Linked DNA regions of Saccharobesus litoralis. The protein of the gene in region 1 binds, or shares a complex with, the protein of each later gene. Links are inferred from orthologs where the notes say so. Each region holds a gene or a part of one and is shown on either strand. Other genes may lie near its edges.

Region 1 (11,881 bases):
TCTTTTAATGTACCGCCTGCAACATGGGTCACATCAGTATTTAACAAACCACCACGATCAAGTTCAGCTAATAATCCCAGAACACCACCCGCTCTATGCACGTCTTCCATATGGTACTTATTACCCGCTGGCGCAACACGACTTAAGTGCGGAATGCGACGCGACATCGCATCGATATCCGTCATAGTGAAATCAACTTCACCTTCTTGTGCAGCCGCCAATAAGTGCAAGATAGTATTGGTTGAGCCGCCCATGGAAATATCCAATGCCATGGCATTTTCAAACGCTTTACGGTTAGCAATACTGCGAGGCAATACTGACTCATCGTCATTCTTATAATATTGCTCGCACAGCTCTACGATGCGGCTACCGGCTTGTTTAAATAAACCTTCACGATCAGCGTGAGTGGCTAATAATGAACCGTTACCCGGTAAAGATAAGCCAAGCGCTTCGGTTAAACAGTTCATTGAGTTGGCGGTAAACATACCTGAACAAGAACCACAGGTTGGGCAAGCTGAGCGTTCAATCTTATCACTCTCTTCATCAGACACATCAGGGTTAGCACCGGCGATCATGGCGTCAACTAAGTCTAAGTGAATGATTTGGTCAGAAAGCTTGGTTTTACCGGCTTCCATTGGCCCACCTGATACAAAGATCACTGGAATATTTAAACGCATAGAAGCGTTTAACATGCCCGGTGTGATTTTGTCACAGTTAGAAATACAAACGATGGCATCGGCACAATGTGCATTAACCATGTATTCCACAGAATCAGCAATCAAATCACGCGAAGGTAAGCTGTAAAGCATACCGTCATGTCCCATGGCGATACCATCATCAACGGCTATGGTGTTAAATTCTTTGGCCACACCACCCGCAGCTTCAATGCTACGCGCAACTAATTGCCCCATATCTTTTAAATGCACATGGCCTGGTACAAACTGAGTGAAAGAGTTAGCGACAGCAATAATCGGCTTACCGAAATCACCATCATTCATACCTGTTGCACGCCATAATGCACGTGCACCTGCCATATTACGGCCTTGAGTCGAGGTTGCAGATCTTAACTTTGGCATAACTTGTCCTGCCTTTTTTTGAACTGTTTATTTGCTAAAAAAGTCGGCGTAGTTCCGACTTTTATCATAATTTGAGTATGCGTAAGTGCGTTACACATATAATTGTAGGCGAGCATTTATGCTTGCGATTTTGGCAGTAAACCAAAGAAGTAAGACTACCAAAAGTAAGGGCTTATAAGCCAAGGCCCACCTACACAAGATTAGTCAATATAGGTTAACCAGCCATGCTTATCTTCAGTCACACCTTTTACAGTATCGAAGTAAGCTTTCTGTAACTTTTCAGTGATTGGGCCGCGCTTGCCGTCACCTACAGTGATCTGGTCAACGCTGCGCACAGGTACCACTTCAGCGGCACTACCACACATAAAGACTTCATCCGCTAAATATAGAGCTTCACGTGGCAATGCTTGCTCACGAATTTCATAACCCATTTCTTCAGCTAGGGTAATGATAGTGCTACGTGTAATACCTGGTAAAATGCCTGCAGTTAAAGGAGGTGTGCTGATCACGCCATCTCGAATAACAAACAAGTTTTCACCTGCACCTTCAGAAACCGTACCATTGTGATCTAAGCCAATACCTTCTACATAACCATGACGCTTAGCTTCAGTGGTAATTAAAATTGAAGATAAGTAGTTACCACCAGCTTTGGCACCGGTTGGCATGGTATTAGGCGCTAAGCGATTCCAAGAAGTGATCGCAGCATCAACTCCATTTTCTAAGCTTTCTTCACCCAGGTATGAACCCCACTCTAACGCGATAACAGATACGTCTAGCGGAACTTTAGGTGGGTTAAGACCTAAGCCATGGGCGCCCATAAAACCAAACGGACGAAGGTAAGCATCTTTAAAGCCATTAGCCTTAATAATATCGATACAAGCTTGGTTTATCTCTTCTTGGCTATAGCCCATATCGAAACGATAAATTTTAGCGGAGTCAAATAAGCGGCGCGTATGTTCCTTCAAACGGAAAATCGCAGGGCCTTTAGGTGTGTTATAACAACGTACACCTTCAAAAACCGATGAGCCATAGTGAATTGCGTGACAAACCACGTGAACTTGGGCTTCTTGCCAAGGTTTAACTTCACCGTTGAACCAAATTAGCTCTGGAAAATTAGTATTACTCATGGATCTGTTCCTAATTAAGCGCGAATACCCGCGCTTTGCGCGTCAGCATTAGCTGGGATTAACTCTAAATGGGCGATATCATACAGTTTATCTAACTGTGTTTGTAAGGTCGCAATTGGACGTTCGCCAGTAACGGTTAATTCTATTGCAACTTGCTCGCTATCGGAAGCCGAAACGTTAAAAGTTTGCAATGCAAAGCCTCGATGACGGACGACTCGAAGGACGCGCTCTAACGTTGCAGGTTTATGATTGGCTACAATATTAAAACTGTGTTTCATAGGATTATCCTTCTATCATTTCATGGTTGGCTTTGCCTGGCGCAACTAGCGGCCAAACATTGGCTTTTTCGTCAATAACAACATGTAGTAAAAATGGCCCATCAGTATTGATCATTTGATCAATCGCATCGGACACTTCAAAACGACTGTGGATCGTTTTTGCTTTTAGCCCAAACGCCCTTGCCAATGCAACAAAGTCTGGGTTATCACTTAAATCAGTTTCGGAATAACGTTCTTCAAAAAATAGCTCTTGCCACTGCTTAACCATACCTAAACGCTGGTTATCAAGTAGAACTATTTTAAGCGGTAATTGAAAACGCTTGATGGTACCAAGTTCTTGTACATTCATCATAAATGAACCGTCACCTGTCACCACAACCGACATAGTATCTGGTCGCGCTATTTGTGCGCCTACCGCTGATGGCAAACCAAAGCCCATAGTGCCAGCGCCACCGCTTGATAAATGATTTGTCGGCGATGTAAATTGCATATGTTGTGCAACCCACATCTGGTGCTGACCAACATCACAGCTCACCACATGATCGTGAGGTAATTTTTGGCTTAGCTCATTCAATAACGCAGGAGCATAAATCCCCTCACCTGGCGCATCATAACGCCACGCATGTTCGGCTTTTAAATCACTGACTTGTTGTTGCCATTCACCAATATCAACCACAGTTTTCATTTGTGGAATAAGCTTTTTAAAATCACCGCGGATCGCAACATCAGGTTTGCGTAATTTACCAAATTCGGCTTTATCTATATCAAGGTGGATCACTTTTGCTTTCTGGGCAAAGGTGTCTAGTTTACCGGTAACACGGTCATCAAAACGCGCACCAATACAAATAAGCAAATCACATTCTTGCACCGCTAAATTAGACGCCTTAGTGCCATGCATACCAATCATCCCTAGGTAGTAGGGGTATGTTGGGTCAACTGCGCCCAAACCTTTCAGTGTCGCAACCGCTGGTATTTTAGTGGTCGTTAAAAAGTCATTTAACTCATCAACCGCATCTGCCATACCAACACCACCACCAACATAAGCAACAGGGTGCTTGGCATGCGAAATTAAGCTACGCGCCGCTTCAACCTGCTCAAGGCTAAATTCAGGTAATTCAGGTTTAGGGATAGGATAAGGTTCAAAATCAACCTGCCCTATTTGAATATCCTTTGGTATATCAACTAATACCGGTCCCGGTCGACCCGACTGAGCTAACTCAAAAGCATCATGCAATACACGCGCGAGATCATTAATATCTTCAACAATAAAGCTATGTTTAGTCACAGCTAAACTCATGCCTAAAACGTCAACCTCTTGGAAAGCATCGGTTCCCATCAAAGAACTAAAAACTTGTCCAGTAATCGCTACCACAGGAATTGAATCTAGCAAAGCATCGGCTAAACCAGTGACTAAGTTAGTCGCACCTGGCCCTGACGTTGCCATGCAAACACCCACTTGGTTAGTCGAACGAGCATAGCCTATGGCTGAAAACACTGCGCCTTGTTCATGGCGGCATAAAAAGTGGTCTAACTCTGAATCATAAAAAGCATCATATATTGGCATAATGGCACCGCCAGGGTAGCCAAATACGTGCTTAACGCCATGCTGTTGTAGTACTTTTAGCACCAGCTGTGCGCCTGTCATTCTGTCACCTTTCTCGCTGCTCACGAATTAAAATCCCTAAGCATAAATTTTTTGAAACAATAATAAAAAGCCCCCCGAACCTTCCGGTGCGGGGGGCTGTCATTCGAAGCGTTTTTCTTTAGTTCGAACCAATCCCCCGCGATGGCACAATAATGACCACCACGCTGATAAGGATTACGACTAAAGAAAGTAATTTCATAAAACCCAAAGAATACTTGTTAAAAATTGAACATCTTGGTTTAGTGCCGCTATAGATACCACAATACCTGATTTAGATCAAAATCTTTCTTAGACCAAAAAAATTACCTTCAACACTTTTACATAAAAATAAACTATGCTGCTTAGGGGCATTCTTAGCAAACGCTATTTCGTTTACTGAGTTATACGGCTATAATTTAACCACTAGCCTATTCATTTTGCCAAGCAGTTTTCAAATATAGTCAAAGCGATCAGGTTTTAGGGGCAGGTTTCTGGTTCCAGACGAAACCTAAGTACCTACATCCATGTAGGCAAAGCCGTCAAGCTTCGAGGTCCCATGAGCATATGCTCTATTATGTGATTGGGGCGAGTAAGCGCAGACAATGAACCATAAGGCCTGAGCGAGAAGACTATAAACTTAAGGATGGTTACTTTGAATCTTACACGCTCTGCAATTGCACTATTCATTATTTTATTGAGCATGTTATTGAGCGCCTGCTCTCAAGCCCCGCAATCCATACGTATAGCCATCAACCCTTGGCCAGGTTATGAATTTATCTACCTCGCCGAACAGCAAGGCTATTTTAAGCAGCAAGGACTGAACATAGAATTAGTGCAGATCGCCTCGCTGGCTGATGGATTACGCGCATTTAAAGCCGGGCAAGTTGACGGCATGGCCAGCACTACGGTTGAGGTTGTTCATGCGGCAGCGTCTTCTCACCGGCAAATCACACCAATTTTAGTCGCGGACGCTTCATTTGGTGGCGACATAATAGTGGCGCAATCCGACATAAAACACGTACGCGAGTTAACGGGGAAACGAGTCGGCCTCGAGCTGAACTCGCTTGGCGTGCTAGTTTTGTCTTTAGCGTTAGCGCAACACGATTTAAGTTTACATGATGTACAATTAATCAATATAGAACAACTTGATGGCGAACAAGCGTTAGATAACAAACACATAGATGCATTTGTAACTTACCCACCTATCGCCACTCGCTTAACGTCTAAATACAATACTATTTTCACCAGCAAGCAAACGCCCAATCAAATATTGGATGTTGTCACTGTCGACGCCAGCAAAATACCTAACCTAGCTGAGTTTACACAAAAGTTTCACGCGGCTTGGCAACTCGCCCTAGACTTTACTTTGGCGAATAAAAACGTGGCGTATCAAATTATGGCGCAGCGCCAAAACATCAGTATCGCTGATTTTCAACAAACGGTAGAAAACGACTTAACCATTTACAATCAAAGCCAGCAGGCTAACGCATTAGCTCTGGTCAAAGAAAACATAAACTTTGTTTGCCTGAGCCTAGCTGAGAGTCAACAAGTTAACCTACCTTGCTCGCAAGTAATCAATAACATTAAGTGATGTTGCTATGCCATTAAACAGATTGTCGATCAAACTCGTCTTACCTATCTGTATTATTTTATTGATGTTTGCCGTTGCTATGGGGTTTAGTTCTTACAGAGCGACTCAAAGCCAAGTAGAACTCTATTTAGAACAACGCCAACAAAATATATTTGATACCGCTAATTTTGCGCTCGACTCCAATCAGTCCTTGGCACAACAACACAAAGTATTAAATTTATTGGCCGCGGCGCGAGACGTAAAATATATATTTTTAATTGAGCCGGAAACACAATTAATAACCGTTGCTAATGTTTATCAACTCATTGGTAAACCTGTCACGCAAATTGACAACATGCCTTTACTTGAAAAGCGCCCTAGTTTTCAATCACTACAGCTCAACCCGCATCAATCTCAGCTTGCTGACAACTATCAACATTATTCATGGCATGCCTTACCTTTACTCAACGCCAAAGGCAATGCTTACCAAACCTATTTATTAGCCATACATCTGGACGCAAAACAAAGTGCGTCAAGTGTCACACAGGGATTGGTTGATTTATCTATCTTATTTTTAGCCAGTATCGTATTAGTAGCTATTGTTAGTGTGTTATTGCTCTATCAATTTGTATTAACTCCGTTGCGCATTCTTGGCGAATCCATTCAAAAAAATCAAACCGCAGCAACACCTCAGTTATTACAAGAAGATTTTGCCGATGATTTTAACTTTCTAGCTAAGGCTTATAACAAGCTGCTACTGACTAAAAACCAGCAAAATGCCGAGTTAATAAAATCTGCACGCGCAGCCGACCGCGCTAATGCCGCGAAAAGTCAATTTCTAGCAACGATGAGCCATGAAATACGCACCCCAATCAATGGCATTATGGGGATGTTAAATTTGTGCTTAGAGACGCAGTTAAATGACAAGCAACAACACTTTGTTAAAGGCGCATTGCAATCATCTGAGTCATTACTGCATATCATTAACGATATTTTAGATTACTCAAAAGTGGAATCAGGCCGCTTAGAGTTAGAAAAAATTGAATTTGGCCTGGACGACATTATTGAACGCTTAAAAATACAAGTCATCAATCAAGCTCGACAAAAATCAATCGACTTATATTTTGCTATTCCGCCTGAAATAGCAGAGATGACTTATCGCGGCGACCCACACCGTATTGGCCAAGTGTTACTCAACTTAACCAGTAATGCCATCAAATTTACCAAACAAGGCTCAGTCACTGTCAGGGCTGTATGCAGTGCGAATGGGCTTTTATTATCCGTACAGGATACTGGCATAGGTTTAACACCAGAACAAAAAGAAAACTTATTTACACCTTTCACCCAAGCGGATAGCTCAACCACTCGAGAATATGGCGGAACCGGTTTAGGTTTAGCGATTTGCAAAAATATTGTCGAGCAAATGTGTGGCGGCATAGAAATCCACTCTCGCTATAAATTGGGCAGTACATTTAATGTGTTTTTACCCTTAATGCCAGAGAAACCCATTACCAAGCCACAAGGTATTGCTACTGGCCGAGCACTATTGTTTGAACCGAACGAACAGTTAAAAAACGCGTTGCGCGACCAACTAAACTATTTAGATTTAGATGTTGTCGATACCGAATCGCCCTTAGTACTCAATACCTTGCTAAGTGAAAAAATCAGTTACCAACTGCTATTCATCAACTTAGCATGTATCGAACAATGTCGAGAGGCCTTGCTAAACTACCAACAACAGCAGAACAGCCGGCTGATTTTCATACACAATCAAGCGACGACCCAACTTAGTGAACAAGAGTGGCCAGAAGAACATTCACTATTAGATTTACCTTGTTCGTTAAGCCAGGTAAAACAACTATTACATCAGACAACGGAAACGCATACTCAAGCAAAAGTCAGCTTCGCCAATAAAAACATTCTCTTAGTTGAAGATAATGCTATCAACGCTGAGATCGCCAAACAGATTTTACTCAATATGGGCTTTAGTGTTGATTGGGCGGAAAATGGCTTAGTCGCTTGTCAAAAAATCAATTCACAACACGATCTCGTGCTTATGGATATTCAAATGCCAATCATGGATGGTTTAGAAGCCACAGCGGAAATTCGCAAAAAAGGCTATAGCGCGCTCCCCATTTTAGCAATGACCGCCAATGCCATGCAGGGCGATCGTCAAAAATGCATTGATGCTGGTATGGATGATTACCTAACGAAACCCATTGATATGGCTAAGTTACGTATGATGCTTCAGCAATGGCTGAAAGTGGAGCAAATCAATGAACAAGCCACTAAGCATACTCGTTCTACCTTGGATAAAACACCAACGCAAAACAGCTTAACGCACACAGCTTCTACACAAACGCATTCAGCACAGGTGAATCCACCACAAGCTAATTCAACACAAAGCTTGATCTTTGATTGTGCAACGGCGTTAGAAAGACTAAGCGGCAACAGTGATTTATTAAAACTATTAGTACAAAAATTTAGCGAGGAGTTTAGTAAAGCTGGGACTACACTTGCTGATTTGCTGCACAATTCAAATAATGCAGATAACCTAAAACAAGCGCAAATTCTGAATCATACCTTAAAAGGTACAGCCGCGAATTTGGGCTTCGATCGCCTAAGTGAAGCTTGCAAAAAAATAGATATGAAATTTAAACAAGAGCAAGCCGTTGCAACTGAAGATTTAGAACAATTTAACACAGCCTTGGCTTTGTCGATGCAACATGCGCAACAATATATAGCACAAACCGAGCAAGCTTAAAGTCCTGCAAAGGCATATAGCCTTCTCGCTCAGGTCTTATGGTTCATTGTCTGCGCTTACTCACCCCAATCACATAATAGAGCATATGCTCATGGGGATTCGAAGCTTGCCTGCATGGATGCAGGTAAGGGGCGAGAGCAGGACGCGGTAGCTTTGACGGCTTCCCCTAAAACCTGATCGCTTTGACTATATAAAGTAAGGTCATAAAACGAGATCATAAAGCAGGATCAAAAAAGGTGAGCTAAGCTCACCTTTTTGACTAAAGCCATAAGACCTGAGCAAGAAGACTATACTACTGACTTCTTTGACGCTTCATAGCTTCAAAAAACTCGTCATTAGTTTTAGTCATGGATAACTTGTCGATCATAAATTCCATCGCATCGATTTCTGTCATTTCATGAACGATCTTACGTAGAATCCACATTTTCTGCAGCTCTTCAGAAGAGGTTAACAACTCTTCACGACGTGTACCTGAACGGTTAATATCAATAGCAGGGAAAACACGTTTTTCAGCAATCTTACGATTTAAGTGGATTTCAGAGTTACCGGTTCCTTTAAACTCTTCATAGATAACTTCATCCATTTTAGAGCCGGTATCAATAAGCGCAGTTGCAATAATAGTTAAACTACCACCTTCTTCTACGTTACGAGCAGCACCAAAGAAACGCTTAGGTTTATGTAATGCATTGGCATCAACACCACCGGTTAATACCTTACCTGAAGAAGGAATAACCGTGTTATAAGCACGAGCTAAACGGGTAATAGAGTCAAGTAAAATAACCACGTCTTTTTTATGCTCAACTAAACGCTTGGCTTTTTCTATAACCATTTCAGCTACCTGAACGTGACGGCTAGCAGGCTCATCAAATGTTGACGCTACCACTTCACCACGTACCAAACGTTGCATTTCAGTCACTTCTTCCGGACGCTCGTCAATCAATAACACCATTAATTGACATTCAGGGTGGTTAGCGGCAATCGATTGAGCAATATTTTGCAATAACATGGTTTTACCGGCCTTCGGCGGTGCAACCAATAAGGCACGCTGACCTTTACCAATGGGTGAAGCTAAATCAAGTACTCGAGCGGTAATATCTTCTTTTGAACCGTTACCGCGTTCCATAATCATACGATCAGTCGCATGTAATGGCGTTAAGTTTTCAAAAAGAATTTTATTGCGTGAATTTTCTGGGCGATCAAAATTAACTTGGTTAATTTTTAATAATGCAAAATAACGCTCGCCGTCTTTCGGTGGGCGAATTTTGCCAGATAAAGTATCACCTGTACGTAAGTTAAAACGGCGGATTTGCGAAGGTGATACATAAATGTCGTCTGGACCAGCTAAGTATGATGAGTCAGCTGATCTTAAAAAACCAAAACCATCTTGCAGAATCTCTAATACGCCATCTCCAAAAATATCTTCACCACTTTTTGCGTGGTTTTTAAGAATGGCAAAAATAATGTCCTGCTTGCGTAAACGAGCCATGTTTTCCAGTCCCATAGACTCGGCTAACTGTACAAGCTCACTAATAGGTTTTTGTTTGAGTTCTGTTAAGTTCATAACGGTGGGTTCTTTAGATGATTATTTTGCTCAATTAATAATTGAGGGTTGATCCAATTAAATGAAAGTTAATGAATTTTAATATTGGAGTTGTTACTCGGAACAGTGCGTCGGTAAGACAGAGATAAAGGTAGCAGTAATGATCAAATAGATCCAGAAAAAAATCAGCTTCATTCAGAACATGAAGCTGATTTTCGCTCTAAGATGCGTTAACAATTAAGCGTGTTGGCTAACAAAATCAACAAGTTGTGATTTTGAGATTGCACCTACTTTGTTATCAACAACAGCGCCATTTTTAAACATTAATAAAGTAGGGATACCACGAATATTGAATTTAGCAGCCACTTCATTGGCTTCATCAACATTCAATTTACCTACTTTTACTTTACCTGCGAACTCAGTCGCAACTTCATCAATAACAGGAGCAATCATTTTACAAGGACCGCACCACTCTGCCCAAAAGTCGACTAAAACAGGTGTTTCAGCATTAATTACTTCTTGGTCGAAGTTGTCATTTGTTAGTTCGATAGTAGCGTCACTCATCGCTATCTCCAATTAAAAAGCTACATTATGCGCGTAGAAATACATATACTGGGCTTTTTTAAACGATTGTGTTTCTTATTGCAAGTTTATACTGATATGCTTACGGAATGATGAATAGCAAAAAACACTTAACAGAAACCAAGTTTAGTGATCTAAACCTAGATCCTCGCATCCAACAAGCCTTGGATGACGCACAATTTGTCTACTGTACGCCAATCCAAGAGAAGAGCTTGCCTTTAGCTATTAAAGGTCAAGATATCGCAGGCCAAGCACAAACAGGTACGGGTAAAACCATGGCCTTCCTGCTGGCTACTTTTAATTATTTAATTACTCACCCTCGTGAAGACGAAGCTGATAAACGTCCGCGTGCGCTGATTTTAGCGCCAACTCGTGAACTAGCGGTGCAAATTCATAAAGATGCTGCATTACTAGCCAAGCATACGGGATTTTCACTTGCGTTGATCTACGGTGGTGAAGGATACGATGAGCAACGCGCCCAATTAGAGTCTGGGGCTGATATTATTGTCGGCACGACAGGACGCATTATTGATTACTATAAGCAGGGCGAAATAAATCTGTCTGGTATTCAAGTGGTTGTACTGGATGAAGCAGATCGTATGTTTGATCTTGGTTTTATCAAAGACATCCGCTTTTTATTCCGCAAAATGCCAGAGCCTACTCAACGTCTCAATTTGGTTTTTTCAGCTACCTTATCCCATAAAGTTAAAGAGTTGGCTTATGAACATATGGGTGAACCGGTTGATGTCTATGTTGAGCCGGAAAAAATGCTATCAGGGCGCATCAGTGAAGAAATATTCTTCCCTGCCCAACCTGACAAAATGCTGTTGTTATTAACCCTGATGGAAGAAGAATGGCCAGAAAAAGCCATTGTTTTTTGTAACACTAAACATGATTGCGAAGACGTTGCAAACTGGCTTAAAGCCGACAAGCACCGTGTAGGATTACTCACTGGCGATGTCAGCCAGAAAAAGCGCCTAAGTATTTTAAATCACTTTACTAAAGGCAACTTGGATATATTAGTCGCAACCGATGTAGCTGCGCGAGGGTTGCATATTTCAGATGTCAGTCATGTATTTAATTATGACTTGCCTGATGATTACGAAGATTATGTACATCGCATAGGCCGTACAGGTCGCGCGGGTAAAACGGGGACAGCCATTAGTTTTGCGTGTGAAAAGTATGTATACAACCTACCGGCCATCGAAGAATATATCGGCCACGCGATCCCTGTTGCGCAATATAACGCTGATGCATTGTTAGACGACGTTATTCCGCCAGCCCCTGTGGCTCGCAAACCTTATCGTGGCAACAGACCTA
Region 2 (6,072 bases), 1.6 Mb from region 1 along the record:
ATATTTCTATATCTTCCACTAAACCATTGCGATTTACGGAATAACTCAGCTTTACCCAACCTTCTATATGTTTATCTTTAGCAGTATCAGGATAAGTGGGGCCTATTCTATCGATGGGTACTAGCTTAGGTTTAGACTCACCAGAATCGACTCGTGACTTTTGACTAACATTGACATTATTATTGTTAGCGGTTGTAGCAACAACTTGCTGAGCATCAAGATCAATGGCTAACTGTTGCGCAAGAGAAACTAAACGAGATGTTGGCCAACCTCTATTTAATGCGGAAGCGTAAGCTTGATATAGTACTTCAGACGCCTTTTGATTTGAGCCTTGCGCACTGTAGGCAGCAGCCATTACGGTTAAGTAGTCGGGGTGTTGGTCGTCAAGTACTAAACCGGATTTAGCAATTTGAGTTGATTTGTACGGATCAAAATGTCGATCATAAACGGTAGTCGCATAAATAATACCTAATTCTTGATTAGCATTTTCATCGCCTTTGATTACCGCTTTTTCTAACATATCAACCGCTTTTGAGTACTCAGCCTCACTCGAATAATTGAGTAATATTTCACGGGCTAACATGGTTAATGCTGGTCCGTAGTTATCGTTGGCGGCCATCTCTAACCAAAGATAAGCTTTAACTGGATCGGTTTGCACACCACGACCATCTAGCAGACGATTGGCTAACTCAAATCGTGCTTTAGCATGACCTGACTTCGCCGCCTCTAATAACCATGCAGTAGCCGTTCGAATTTTATCACTCATTTTCGGCCGCATAATTCCTTGACCATATAAGCGTGACAACAAATATTGTGCATCAGCATTACCACTTCGCGCTGTGATTTTTAGCGTGTCAGTGTATTTATTTAAACTGCGCAGATACTTTTGATGTGAGCGAACGTTTGAACTTTTAAACTCAAATTTAATAACATAGTCATTAATTTGTTCCATCTGCTCACCCACTTGCTGAGACTTAAAGCGCCATTCCCTCGCTGCGGATAAAGATGCTGTATCAAATACTCCCTCAGGGTAAGACGCTAAAACTTTAGGGGAATGAACAAAACCGTTTTCATCAATATTGACATTAATTAACACCCAACCGCTGGTGTCTGGCACTTGAGGTGTTTTGACTTTAAGTGGTGTAAGTTGTTGCTCTAACAAATTATCGTTAGTTAAAATAGGAAAAAGTGTTTCCGATAAAGCCTGTTCACCATAAAGCGATTCAATGTCTTGCAATACGGATTTAGCTTCTCTTTTAGACGGTAATTCTCTTCGTAAGCGCTGCATCATATCGATAGCGTTACGATAGCCACCTTCTCTGGCTAAACCAAACCAAGCGTTAGCTTCATAAATATCTGCTTTGGTACCTTTTCCTTGGTAATACATTAAACCAATATAATATTGTGCTTGGGCGTTACCAATGCGCGCGTACTTCATAAACTCTTCATACGCAATTTGATAATTTCGCTCTTCGAATGCTTTTTTAGCACTATCAATACTAGCCATTCCCCAATGCGAATAAAGAGAAACGAAACATATTGTGAATAGCTTGAAAATGTTTTTTTGACTAGAAAGCTTCATTAATTTGATGATTAAAACCTATAACAAGATTCAACTTGTTAAATTTGTGTAAATTTAGACGACACTGCAATAATAATCATTGCTGGGCGCTGTTGTCTATGCCATGAGTCACTTTTTTAGGTTTCATCCCCCAATTGGAGATGGACAGGGGGTTTCTATATAGTTTCGATCGACATAATTATAAGTTCGAATAAATAATTTATAGGGGTAAACGCCTTGCCAAAATTCTTTGTCTTGCGCTTTAGGGCAAATTGTCACGAGTACATAGTTTTTATGTTGCTTGTCAGAAAGGCCTATTCGTTCAGGTATTTGAATATAAGCCGCTATTCCTTTATCAATCGCTTTTGCTCCTCTATATCGCCACTCGCCTCGAACAAATTTAGGCGCAAACAATTGGTCTACTTTTTTCAAAGTGGGTCGTTCAGCATACTCTTCAACCTGCTGTCCACAAGCAAGCAGATTAACAATTAAAGTACAAATAATTAAGCCACGGTAAAACACAAGGACTCCAATTAACTTTTGCCGCCTTGCAGGTTATGATGGCGGCTGGTCAATTTAAGTGTATGCCTATGTCGTTAGTTTATCAAAATGAGCATTTTGTTATTGCTTACAAACCCGAAAATGTTGATTTCCATGATGATAGTCAAAACGGCAATCAAGGTTTTTTTAACCAGACTAAGCATGAGTTACAATTAACTGAGCTCTATCCTTGCCACCGCCTAGACAAAGTCACATCTGGTTTAATCATTTTCGCAAAAACATTAAACGCCGAGCATGCTTTTAATGAATTGTTTAAAAACAAAAATATCCAAAAAATCTATTTGGCAATTAGTGATCGAAAACCCAGCAAAAAACAAGGCAAGGTCGCTGGCGATATGGAAAAATCACGAAATAGCGCTTGGCGATTATCTCGCAGCCAAATGAATCCTGCAATTACCCATTTTAATAGCATTGCGCTGACTGAAGGCAAAAGATTATTTGTATTAAAACCTGCAACGGGTAAAACCCACCAACTTAGAGTTATGATGAAATCGCTAGGTAGCCCAATATGCGGCGATCAACTTTACAAAGGAACCGAAGTTGACCGCGTATACCTGCATGCTTATCAACTCAAGTTCAGTTTATTTGGTGAGGATTATACTTTTAGTCAATTTCCTAATTCGGGTTCTTGGTTTTTGTCTTTGGCAAAACAAACCAATTTAAAGTCACTAATCCATGAAAAAATCGAATTATTAGCCGCTAAAGCATAATCCTTAATCTACCGTGTGATCGATAAATTCGCCGTTTTGCAAAAAATGGATCGTATTTTCGATCACTTTTAAATTGTTCATAATAAATGTATGGCTAGCATTAACGACCAGAAAGTCTTTCATACCTTCAATTTTGGCTCGCTCAACAGATACCTTGCCATCATTAGGTCCGTTAAACAGTTTTTCTAAAATAGGGTTAAGGGATAAATCACCTGTAATCACGCCTAAGTTAAAATTTACTGGACCTAACGAATTTGGCTTACTGGCTAATGTGGTGCCTAATTCGCTGCCTGCCGGCCCATTTATCATTTGAAATAACCGCCAATCTGCAAATAAATCCACTAGTTCACTGCCTTTATTTGGCGGCGAAAGCATGACAACCTTATTTATAAGACATTCACTATGGAGGTGCGCTAAGTTTCGAACCAGTATTCCGCCCATTGAATGACAAACAAAGTTTAAAGCACACTTTTGTTGTATCAATGCATTCAGTTTAGGCCAAACAAAGCGTTGAGTAAGTTCATCAATTGAATGATCAGTAGACGGATAATTAATATTAATGACTGTAAAACCGGCATGACGTAGAGCAAGTTCCATTGGTAATAACGACATTGCACTGCGAGCTAAACCATGCAGAAGCACGACTATCTGTTCATTATTTTGGGCCATAACACTCTATTTAGGTTATTTTAAGAATAAAGCTATCTAAATTAGTTTAATGTTGTACATAAAATAAAAATAAATCCATCATTCAGCGTAATTTATTTGGTTATAATCCGGTTTTATTTTTCCGCACGCCTTGAAACTTTTTTGGCATCCCCTATCTAAATATAAAGATAAATATTCGGAGATTCATAATGAGCGAAGTAAAACATGCTCGCCTAATGATTTTAGGCTCTGGTCCAGCTGGTTATACTGCAGCTGTTTACGCAGCACGCGCTAATTTAAACCCTGTATTAGTTACAGGTATGCAGCAAGGTGGCCAATTAACCACCACTACTGAAGTAGAAAACTGGCCCGGTGATGCCAATGACTTAACAGGTCCGGCTTTAATGGATCGAATGAAGGAACATGCCGAAAAGTTTGAAACTGAAATTATTTTCGACCATATCGAAAGCGTGGACTTTTCACAAAAACCATATCGATTAAAAGGTTCAAATGAATATACGTGTGATGCACTAATCATTTCGACCGGCGCGTCAGCAAAATATTTAGGCTTACCTTCTGAAGAAGCGTTTGCCGGTCGTGGTGTTTCAGCGTGTGCGACTTGTGACGGTTTCTTCTACCGTAACAAAAAGGTTGCTGTTGTTGGTGGTGGTAATACCGCTGTGGAAGAGGCTTTGTATCTAGCGAATATCTGTTCTGAAGTCCATGTTATTCATCGTCGTGAAACTTTCCGCGCTGAGAAGATCTTAGTCGATCGTTTAATGGATAAAGCAGAAAACGGTAATATTACCCTTCATTTAAATAAAACATTAGATGAAGTGTTAGGTGATGACATGGGTGTGACGGGTGTGCGAATTAAAGATACCCAAACTGATGAGTTATCTGAAATTGAAGTATTAGGTACCTTTATCGCTATTGGTCACAAACCCAACACAGATATTTTCCAAGGACAGTTGGAAATGAAAGATGGGTACATTGTGGTTAAATCTGGCCTAGACGGCAATGCAACACAAACTAGCATTGAAGGTATCTTCGCTGCTGGTGACGTGATGGATCACAACTATCGTCAAGCCATTACCTCTGCCGGCACGGGTTGTATGGCTGCATTAGACGCTGAGCGCTATTTAGACGCCCAATAAAATTGCACAACGAGTTATCAATCAATACGTGATAACTCGTTTTCATTTTTTACCCTATGCACTTTGAGTGTACTATACTGCTAAATAAGTGCGATTAATTTAGCATACCAACATGACTACTGCTGTTTACCAGCTCGATCCTGAACGTATAGAATTTCCGCCGGCTACTCATGCCCTATCCCACCCAAATGGTTTATTGGCTATTGGTGGGGATTTATCCATTCCTCGGCTTATTCAAGCTTATAACAATGGAATATTCCCTTGGTATAACCCAGGTGAACCTATTTTATGGTGGAGCCCTGATCCGCGCGCCATTCTTGAATTAGACGAATTTCATTTAAGCAGGAGTTTAAAAAAATCGCTTAGAACCAAAGGCTTCACCTATAGTGTTAATTTAGCATTCAGTGAAGTCATTGCTCAATGTGCCAATATCCGTGCTAAACATGAAAGAACATGGATCACGGAAGACATATATCAAAGTTATAACCAATTGCATGCGCAAGGTATTGCTCATTCTGTTGAAGTCTGGCAAAACAATATATTGGTTGGGGGGTTATATGGCATTAACGTAGGTAAAATATTTTGTGGCGAGTCTATGTTCCATACCCAAACCGACGCTTCAAAATGCGCTATGGCGATATTAGTACAAATTTTACGTGAGCATGACTACCAGTTTATCGATTGCCAATTGCAAAACGATCACCTTAAGTCGTTAGGGGTAAAAGAAATTAAGCGTGAACACTTCTTATCTCAACTCAATTGTTATAAACAAATGTCAACCGATAGCGCTTGCTGGCAACCAAGGTCTATCGATTATCTTATGGAGTGAGTAAGCCCTTATGACAAAACCAATACCGTTAAAATTCGGCGTCAGTCAAACTTTTCCTTGCAGCTACCTAGACGATCAACAAGAGCGTTTACTCGTAGCAATGGATGACATCGTGTTTAACGGTGCTAATTACGAGCAATTATTAAAAGTTGGTTTTAGACGCAGTGGAGAACAAGTATATCGGCCGTATTGTGTTGGCTGTCAGTCTTGTGAATCGCTAAGAATTATCGTTAATAAATTTAAGCCAAGTCGAAGTCAAAAACGGGTTTTAAAACGTAATCAAAAATTTGAAGCCTTACTTGTGCCTAATGATACTAATGTTAAAAGCTATTTTCCTATGTATGCTAGGTACATTGCCGCACGCCACAGAGATGGATCTATGTATCCACCGGATTATGAGCAATACAATAACTTTGTTAAAGCCGAATGGTTACAAGTCGGATTTTTAGAAATATACGAACAAGATAGGCTTATTGGTGTCAGTGTACTTGATATACTGCCTACTGCACTATCAGCCGTATATACTTTTTTCGAACCCGAATACCACCAAGATTCATTAGGTACTTTTGCAATATTAAAAGCCGTTGAATTTGCTAAATCCCTCAA

What was found.
Region 2: the proteins of trxA (region 1) and trxB are in contact, whole or in part, in a crystal structure (PDB 1F6M), measured with the Escherichia coli proteins. The link is inferred for Saccharobesus litoralis from one-to-one orthologs.

Annotation. Positions count from the first base shown.
Region 1 is NZ_CP026604.1:5,626,335-5,638,215, forward strand. The notes cover bases 8,881-11,833. They hold trxA (thioredoxin TrxA), read right to left. Parts: upstream 10,544-11,833; coding sequence 10,217-10,543; downstream 8,881-10,216. Other genes in these bases: rho (transcription termination factor Rho), read right to left, coding at 8,881-10,000; rhlB (ATP-dependent RNA helicase RhlB), read left to right, coding at 10,654-11,833. Also shown: ilvD (dihydroxy-acid dehydratase), read right to left, coding at 1-1,076; C2869_RS21560 (branched-chain amino acid transaminase), read right to left, coding at 1,277-2,203; ilvM (acetolactate synthase 2 small subunit), read right to left, coding at 2,218-2,481; ilvG (acetolactate synthase 2 catalytic subunit), read right to left, coding at 2,486-4,126; C2869_RS21575 (ABC transporter substrate-binding protein), read left to right, coding at 4,758-5,696; C2869_RS21580 (hybrid sensor histidine kinase/response regulator), read left to right, coding at 5,704-8,439; more of rho, read right to left, coding at 8,732-8,880; more of rhlB, read left to right, coding at 11,834-11,881. UniProt on the Escherichia coli protein: Participates in various redox reactions through the reversible oxidation of its active center dithiol to a disulfide and catalyzes dithiol-disulfide exchange reactions.
Region 2 is NZ_CP026604.1:4,046,818-4,052,889, reverse strand. What follows is about bases 2,777-5,663. They hold trxB (thioredoxin-disulfide reductase), read left to right. Parts: upstream 2,777-3,689; coding sequence 3,690-4,637; downstream 4,638-5,663. Other genes in these bases: C2869_RS14695 (arginyltransferase), read left to right, coding at 5,477-5,663; aat (leucyl/phenylalanyl-tRNA--protein transferase), read left to right, coding at 4,750-5,466; C2869_RS14710 (alpha/beta fold hydrolase), read right to left, coding at 2,836-3,501; C2869_RS14715 (TIGR01621 family pseudouridine synthase), read left to right, coding at 2,777-2,832. Outside these bases: C2869_RS14725 (TonB family protein), read right to left, coding at 1-1,507; C2869_RS14720 (hypothetical protein), read right to left, coding at 1,706-2,083; more of C2869_RS14715, read left to right, coding at 2,152-2,776; more of C2869_RS14695, read left to right, coding at 5,664-6,072.